Linked DNA regions of Haloactinospora alba. The main gene of each other region encodes a partner of the protein of the gene in region 2 in a complex. Links are inferred from orthologs where the notes say so. Each region holds a gene or a part of one and is shown on either strand. Other genes may lie near its edges. The genes, in order: rpsG and tig.

Region 1 (3,224 bases), 780 kb from region 2 along the record:
CACGGACCCGCTCGCCGGAGGGGGGCCTCCCGAGGACGCCCGCTCCGGGGCGTGGCCGCGGCCGTACCCCGAGGACGTTGCCTACGGCCCGGCTGGTGCCCGCTCCGGTCCTCCGGAGGAGGAGTGGAACGGCGGTGCCTTCCGGGAGACCCCTCCGCCGGAGGGGGAAGCCGGTGCCGGCGAACAGGAGCCGTCGGTCGAGCCGAGCCGTTCCGCGCCGATCCCGGAGGGGGAGTTCCCGGACTTCGACGAGAGGTCGGCCGACGCCGCCGCCGACGTGGACCCCTATCCCGGCTACGACAACATCGACTACTGGCCGGAGACGGATCCGGGAGCGCTGAGTACGGTGTGGCTCGGTGTGCTTTCCCTCGTCCCGGTCATCGGGGTGGCGTCCGCGGCGGTGGTGCTGTTGCTCACCGCCCCGAAGGCCCGGACCAGTATCGCCGAGTCCGGCGGTGAGCTCGAGGGAGTGAAGCTGGTCACGGCGGGGGTCGCCATGGCGTGGGCGGGGATCGCCCTGTTCGTGGTGGAGGTCGTCGCCGTGCTCGGTGTGCTCCTCACGGGGTGACCTACCGGCCGGACGCCGTCGCCGACCCGCCGCGCGGGTCCCACTACCACCGGGCCGGGGAGCGAACGGGGCGCCCGTCGCACCCCGGCCCGAACTCTGTACCGGAAACGGCGCGAGCATTCCCAGTAGGTCATATACTGGGAATGACCTACGGCAGTACGAGGCTACGAAGCCGGCGGACGGGAACGATGACCGCCGTTTTGACGGCGTGTTGTCCGTTCGGTACGCTCGAACTTCGTGCCCGTGAGTCGACGGGTCGCACGCGCGCTCGAAGACGGACCGCTGGCGGCGGATCACAGAGCAGCGCGTGGTGCTTCCTCCCATGACAATTAGCCGCCATGTCGCGGCGTCCACGAACGCACCAAGCGTGAGGTAGGCCGCGACACGCCCGGGTTCGGGGGCGGGTCGGGGAGGGAAAGCCAGCAGGTCAATAGCGACAGGCGAACAGAACCGGCGTAGGTCACGAGGAAGACGGAGACGCGGTGCCCACTATCCAGCAGCTGGTCCGCAAGGGCCGACAGGACAAGGTCGCGAAGAACAGGACTCCGGCGCTCAAGGGGAGTCCGCAGCGTCGTGGGGTGTGCACGCGTGTCTACACCACGACGCCGAAGAAGCCGAACTCCGCGCTGCGCAAGGTCGCCCGTGTGAAGCTGAGCAGTGGCACCGAGATCACGGCCTACATTCCCGGCATCGGGCACAACCTGCAGGAGCACTCCATCGTGCTCGTGCGGGGAGGCCGTGTGAAGGACCTGCCGGGTGTCCGTTACCGGATCGTCCGCGGTTCACTCGACACTCAGGGCGTCCGTAACCGCAAGCAGGCGCGTAGCCGTTACGGCGCTAAGAAGGAGAAGAAGTAACCATGCCGCGCAAGGGTCCGGCGCCGAAGCGCCAGCTCATCACCGATCCGGTCTACGGATCGCCGCTCGTTACCGCGCTGATCAACAAGGTGCTGTTGGACGGGAAGCGTTCCAAGGCACAGAGCATCGTCTACGGTGCGCTCGAGGGCGCCCGGGAGAAGACCGGCCAGGAGCCGCTCGTGGTGCTCAAGCGCGGCCTGGACAACGTGAAGCCCTCCCTCGAGGTGCGTAGCCGGCGCGTGGGCGGTGCCACGTACCAGGTGCCGGTCGAGGTCCGCTCCTCGCGCAGTACCACGCTGGCTCTGCGGTGGCTGGTCACCTACTCCCGGAAGCGCCGGGAGAAGTCGATGACCGAGCGCCTCATGAACGAGCTGGTCGACGCCAGCAACGGCCTCGGCGCCAGCGTGAAGCGCCGTGAGGACACGCACAAGATGGCGGAGTCGAACCGGGCGTTCGCCCACTACCGCTGGTAACCCCCGCGGCCGAATCGATACGAGAGACCGAGAGAAGACGAGCCACATGGCTACCACTGCTCTTGACCTTGCCAAGGTCCGCAACATCGGGATCATGGCGCACATCGACGCGGGTAAGACCACGACGACTGAGCGGATCCTTTTCTACACCGGGGTGAACTACAAACTCGGTGAGGTCCATGACGGCGCGGCCACCATGGACTGGATGAAGGAGGAGCAGTCGCGCGGGATCACCATCACGTCCGCTGCGACCACGACGCACTGGGATGACTACACCCTCAACATCATCGACACGCCCGGCCACGTGGACTTCACGGTCGAGGTGGAGCGCGCTCTCCGGGTGCTCGATGGCGCGATCGCGGTGTTCGACGCCAAGGAAGGGGTCGAGCCGCAGTCCGAGCAGGTGTGGCGTCAGGCGGACCGCTACGGCGTTCCGCGTATCTGTTTCATCAACAAGATGGACAAGGTGGGGGCCGAGTTCCAGCGCTGCGTGGACATGTTCTCGGAGCAGCTGGACGCGAACCCTCTGCCGATCCAGTTGCCCATCGGCGCCGAGTCCGACTTCAAGGGCGTGATCGACCTCGTCCGCATGCAGGCCTACGTCTGGAGCGACGAGGCCGCCAAGGGCGAGATGTACGACACGATCCCCATCCCGGAGTCGCACGCCGAGGCGGCGCGCGAGGGGCACGACAAGCTCATCGAGATCCTGGCCGAGGCCGACGAGGAGATCATGGAGCTCTACCTGGAGGGCGAAGTGCCCACGGTGGAGCAACTCGTCCCGGCCATCCGGCGGGCGACCATCGCCGGTACCGCTGTTCCGGTGCTGTGCGGCACGGCGTTCAAGAACAAGGGCGTGCAGCCCCTGCTCGACGCGGTGACCGCCTACCTGCCCTCGCCGCTGGACATCGACGCGGTCAACGGGTTCGACCCCAAGGACAGCGAGAAGGCGACCGAGCTCAGCCGCAAGCCGAGCGAGGAGGAGCCCTTCTCCGCCCTGGTGTACAAGATCGAGACCGACCAGCACCTTGGCAAGCTGACCTACATCCGGGTCTACTCCGGCGTGCTGGAGACCGGAACACAGGTGCTCAACAGCGCCAAGGGGCGCAAGGAGCGCATCGGTAAGATCTACCGGATCCACTCCAACAAGCGCGAGGAGATCCAACGGGTCGGAGCCGGCGACATCGTCGGCGTGATGGGGCTGAAGGACACCACGACGGGGGAGACCCTGTCGGACGCGACCAACCCCATCATGCTGGAGTCGCTCTCCTTCCCGGCGCCCGTGATCCAGGTGGCGATCGAGCCGAAGACGAAGAGTGACCAGGACAA
Region 2 (3,254 bases):
GATTGGGGTTGTACTCGGTCATGTTCGGGCCTTCCACACTGCGCCTATCCGCACGGACGGGGGTCGTCGATCAGCTCGGTTCACCGGTCACGTCGAGGGTTCCCTCCAGCACCTCGTCGATGAAGCCGTAGTCCTTGGCTTCCTGCGCCATGAACCACCGGTCCCGGTCGGAGTCCTTCTCGATCTGTTCGACCGTCTGGCCCGTGTGCACCGAGATGCGCTCCAGGAACATCTTCTTTACGTAGAGGAGCTGGTCGGCCAGGATCCGGATGTCGGAGGCGGTACCTCCGATGCCACCCGTCGGCTGGTGCATCATGACGCGGGCGTTCGGCAGCGCGAAGCGCTTGCCCTGCGTACCCGCGCACAGCAGCATCTGCCCCATGGAGGCGGCGAGCCCCATGCCCACGGTGCGGATGTTGTTCGGGATGTACTGCATGACGTCGTAGATCGCCATGCCCGCGGTCACTGACCCGCCCGGCGAGTTGATGTAGAGGGTGATGTCCCGCTGCCGGTCCTCGGCGGACAGCAGCAGCAGTTCTCCCACGATGCGGTTGGCGATCTCGTCGTCCACCTGCTGGCCGAGGAAGATGATGCGCTGGCGCAGCAGGCGTTGAGACGTCTGCTCATACGCCGAGGGCATCGGCGGCTCGGCCGTACGGGCGTCGGTTCCCATGGACTCATTCGTAGTCGGCGGCACTCTCGTCACCTGCTCCGGGTTCGAAACGGTTGCGATGCTTGCGACACTAACGCCCGCAGCTGGGCCGGGCGCACGCTTCGCAGGGATGTTCGCTTTGAGCGCAGGTCCTGTACCTGCGGAATAGGCCCCGCAACACGACTACGGGCCCCGAACCGACTCTCCGGCCGGTTCGGGGCCCGTAGCGGCGTGTCCTGCGGGCGACTCAGGAAGCGGGTTCCTCGTCCTGGTCGCGCTGCTCCGCCGCGGGCTCGCTCGTGCCCTCGGAAGCGTTCTCGGACTCGGCGGCCTCCTCCTGCTCGCCGGTCTCCTCGGCGCTCTTCTGCTCGACCACGTTGCCCGACTCGTCGGTGATGACGGCCTTCTCCAGCACGAGGTCCATGGCCTTGGAACGCACGACCTCGGTGTAGACGACCTGGATCTGCTCGGACTGGACGAGGTGCTGGGCAAGCTGGTCGGGAGAGACGCCCATCCGCTGGGCCTGCTCCACGACGTACTGGCTGAGCTCGTTGTTGTCGGCCGAGAGCTCTTCCTGCATCGCGAGCTGGTCAAGGATGAAGCCGGCCTTCACCGCGGAGCGCGCACCCTTGGTGAGCTCCTCCTCGAACTCCTCCTCGGTCTGCTCCTGGGACTCGAGGTAGGCCTCCTTCGTCAGCCCGCTCTGCTCGAGCTGCTGTTCCAGGCTCTGCTGACGACGGCTGATCTCCTCGTCGACCGCCGAGTCCGGCAGGGACAGCTCGATCGAGTCGACCAGCTTCTCCAGCGCACGGTCCCGGCCCTGCGAAAGCTGCTGGAGACGCCGGGACTCCTCCAACCGGGACCGGGTGTCGGCCCGCAGCTCCTCGATCGTGTCGAACTCGCTCGCCATCTGGGCGAACTCGTCGTCCAGCGCGGGAAGCTCCTTGACCTTGACACTGTGCACCGTGACGGTGACGTCGGCCTCCTGGCCCTGGTACTCACCGCCGACGAGGGTGGTGGAGAAGGTGGCGCTCTCGCCCTCGGACATGCCCTCCAGCGTCTCGTCCAGGCCCTCCAGCACCGTGTTGGTGCCGACCTCGTAGGACAGGCCACTGGTCTGCACGTCCTCCAGCGGTTCGCCGTCCACCGCCGCGGACAGGTCGATGGAGGTGTGGTCGCCGCTCTGGACGGGCCGGTTCGCCCCCACCAGTGTGGAGAAACGCTCCCGCAGGTTGGCGATCTGGTCCTCGACCTGCTCGTCGGTGACCTCGGCATCGTCCACTGTGACCTCGAGGCCCTCGTAGCCGGTCACCTCGAACCTGGGACGGATGTCCACCTCGGCGGTGAACGCGAGCTCCTCGTTGTCCTCGAGCTTGGTGACCTCCACGTCGGGCTGTCCGAGCGTGTAGATCTCCTCTTGCTGCACGGCCTGGTTGTAGAGCTCAGGGACGGCGTGGTTCACCGCTTCGCTGATCACCGCCCCGCGCCCGACGTAGCGGTCGATCAGCCGAGCCGGCGCCTTACCGGGGCGGAAGCCCTTGATTCGGACCTGCTTGGCGAGCGACTTGTATGTCTCGTCGAAGGCGTGCTCGAGTTCCTCGAACGGAACCTCGATGGTCAGCTTGACCCGGGTCGGGCTGAGCTCCTCGACATCGGTCTTCACGGGGCGGTACTCCTAGATTTCCGGCTGTTTTCCGGGACGACCCGGTACAGAGGCACATTCACGGTAACGATACTCACAAGCACCGGCCGCAACGGACTGTGACACCGAGTGCGGAACCTGACGCACGGTGATCGTGGTCTTGTGCTGATCCTGCCAAGTCTAGGGCAGGTGCACCGGGGCTCGTGGCGACCGGGATGCTGGCCGACCTGCCACAAGCCATTTCGTCGGGGAGGCGGGACTCGAACCCGCGGCCTCATGCTCCCAAAGCATGCGCGCTGACCAAGCTGCGCTACTCCCCGTGGATTTCGCGAGATGCACCCGGGACGGTGCACAACTCACTCCGTGAAGACTGTAGTGTTGTCCCCGTCGGCACAGACGAGTCTAGAGGAAACTCAGACGGCTTCGTGCCACGCGGGCGTAGTTCAATGGCAGAACTCCAGCCTTCCAAGCTGGCCATGCGGGTTCGATTCCCGTCGCCCGCTCTACGGAGAAAATCCGTTTCCCCTGGACACACGCCAGGCCCGGCCTCTGCGGGGGAACACACACGTGGAGGGAGCCCGAAGGGTTCCGTGCCACGCGGGCGTAGTTCAATGGCAGAACTCCAGCCTTCCAAGCTGGCCATGCGGGTTCGATTCCCGTCGCCCGCTCTACGGAGAAAATCCGTTTCCCCTGGACACACGCCAGATCCGGCCTCTGCGGGGGAACACACACGCGCTCACGCGCGCGTGGGCCCGTCCCGGACAGGGGCGGAATCTCCCCTCGGCGAGTGCTGTGGGACCGGTCGGATACTGCCGGATATCTTGGCAGTGCGGGCCTTCGCCCCGCGGTGGTCCGCGACCCCGCATCCCTGTGTAAGGCTAAGGTCGATGACGAGTCCCGATCCGCTGGACATAACCACTCCCGCACTGGGTTTCCAGTGGCTTTTCCCACCGGAGTCAC

Evidence for each region.
Region 1: the proteins of tig (region 2) and rpsG are in contact, whole or in part, in a crystal structure (PDB 3GTY), measured with the Thermotoga maritima proteins. The link is inferred for Haloactinospora alba from one-to-one orthologs. Residues at the interface, in WP_004081061.1 of Thermotoga maritima: Glu122, Val124, Val129, Leu130, Tyr133, Glu188, Gly259, Ile262, Tyr263, Glu266, Ser270, Glu273, Gln274, Glu277, Arg308, Gln311, Ile312, Ser315, Tyr316, Glu325, Arg329, Arg336, Leu363, Phe366, Trp367, Arg373, Leu377, Arg381, Leu384, Glu387; in WP_004081843.1 of Thermotoga maritima: Lys34, Lys52, Lys55, Glu59, Arg62, Gln63, Glu66, Asn67, Lys69, Val71, Arg95, Ala109, Lys110, Lys111, Gly112, Arg113, Pro114, Glu117, Glu121, Ile124, Ala125, Tyr127, Asn128, Asn129, Thr130, Gly131, Lys135, Asp139, Arg142, Met143.

Annotation. Positions count from the first base shown.
Region 1 is NZ_VFQC01000001.1:3,306,664-3,309,887, reverse strand. Bases 253-3,162 are described here. They hold rpsG (30S ribosomal protein S7), read left to right. Parts: upstream 253-1,427; coding sequence 1,428-1,898; downstream 1,899-3,162. Other genes in these bases: fusA (elongation factor G), read left to right, coding at 1,945-3,162; rpsL (30S ribosomal protein S12), read left to right, coding at 1,051-1,425; FHX37_RS14900 (hypothetical protein), read left to right, coding at 253-568. Outside these bases: more of FHX37_RS14900, read left to right, coding at 1-252; more of fusA, read left to right, coding at 3,163-3,224.
Region 2 is NZ_VFQC01000001.1:2,528,786-2,532,039, forward strand. The notes cover bases 108-3,047. They hold tig (trigger factor), read right to left. Parts: upstream 2,316-3,047; coding sequence 900-2,315; downstream 108-899. Other genes in these bases: FHX37_RS11365 (ATP-dependent Clp protease proteolytic subunit), read right to left, coding at 108-640. Outside these bases: FHX37_RS11360 (ATP-dependent Clp protease proteolytic subunit), read right to left, coding at 1-22; more of FHX37_RS11365, read right to left, coding at 71-107; FHX37_RS11390 (adenylyltransferase/cytidyltransferase family protein), read left to right, coding at 3,182-3,254. UniProt on the Bacillus subtilis protein: Involved in protein export. Acts as a chaperone by maintaining the newly synthesized protein in an open conformation. Functions as a peptidyl-prolyl cis-trans isomerase.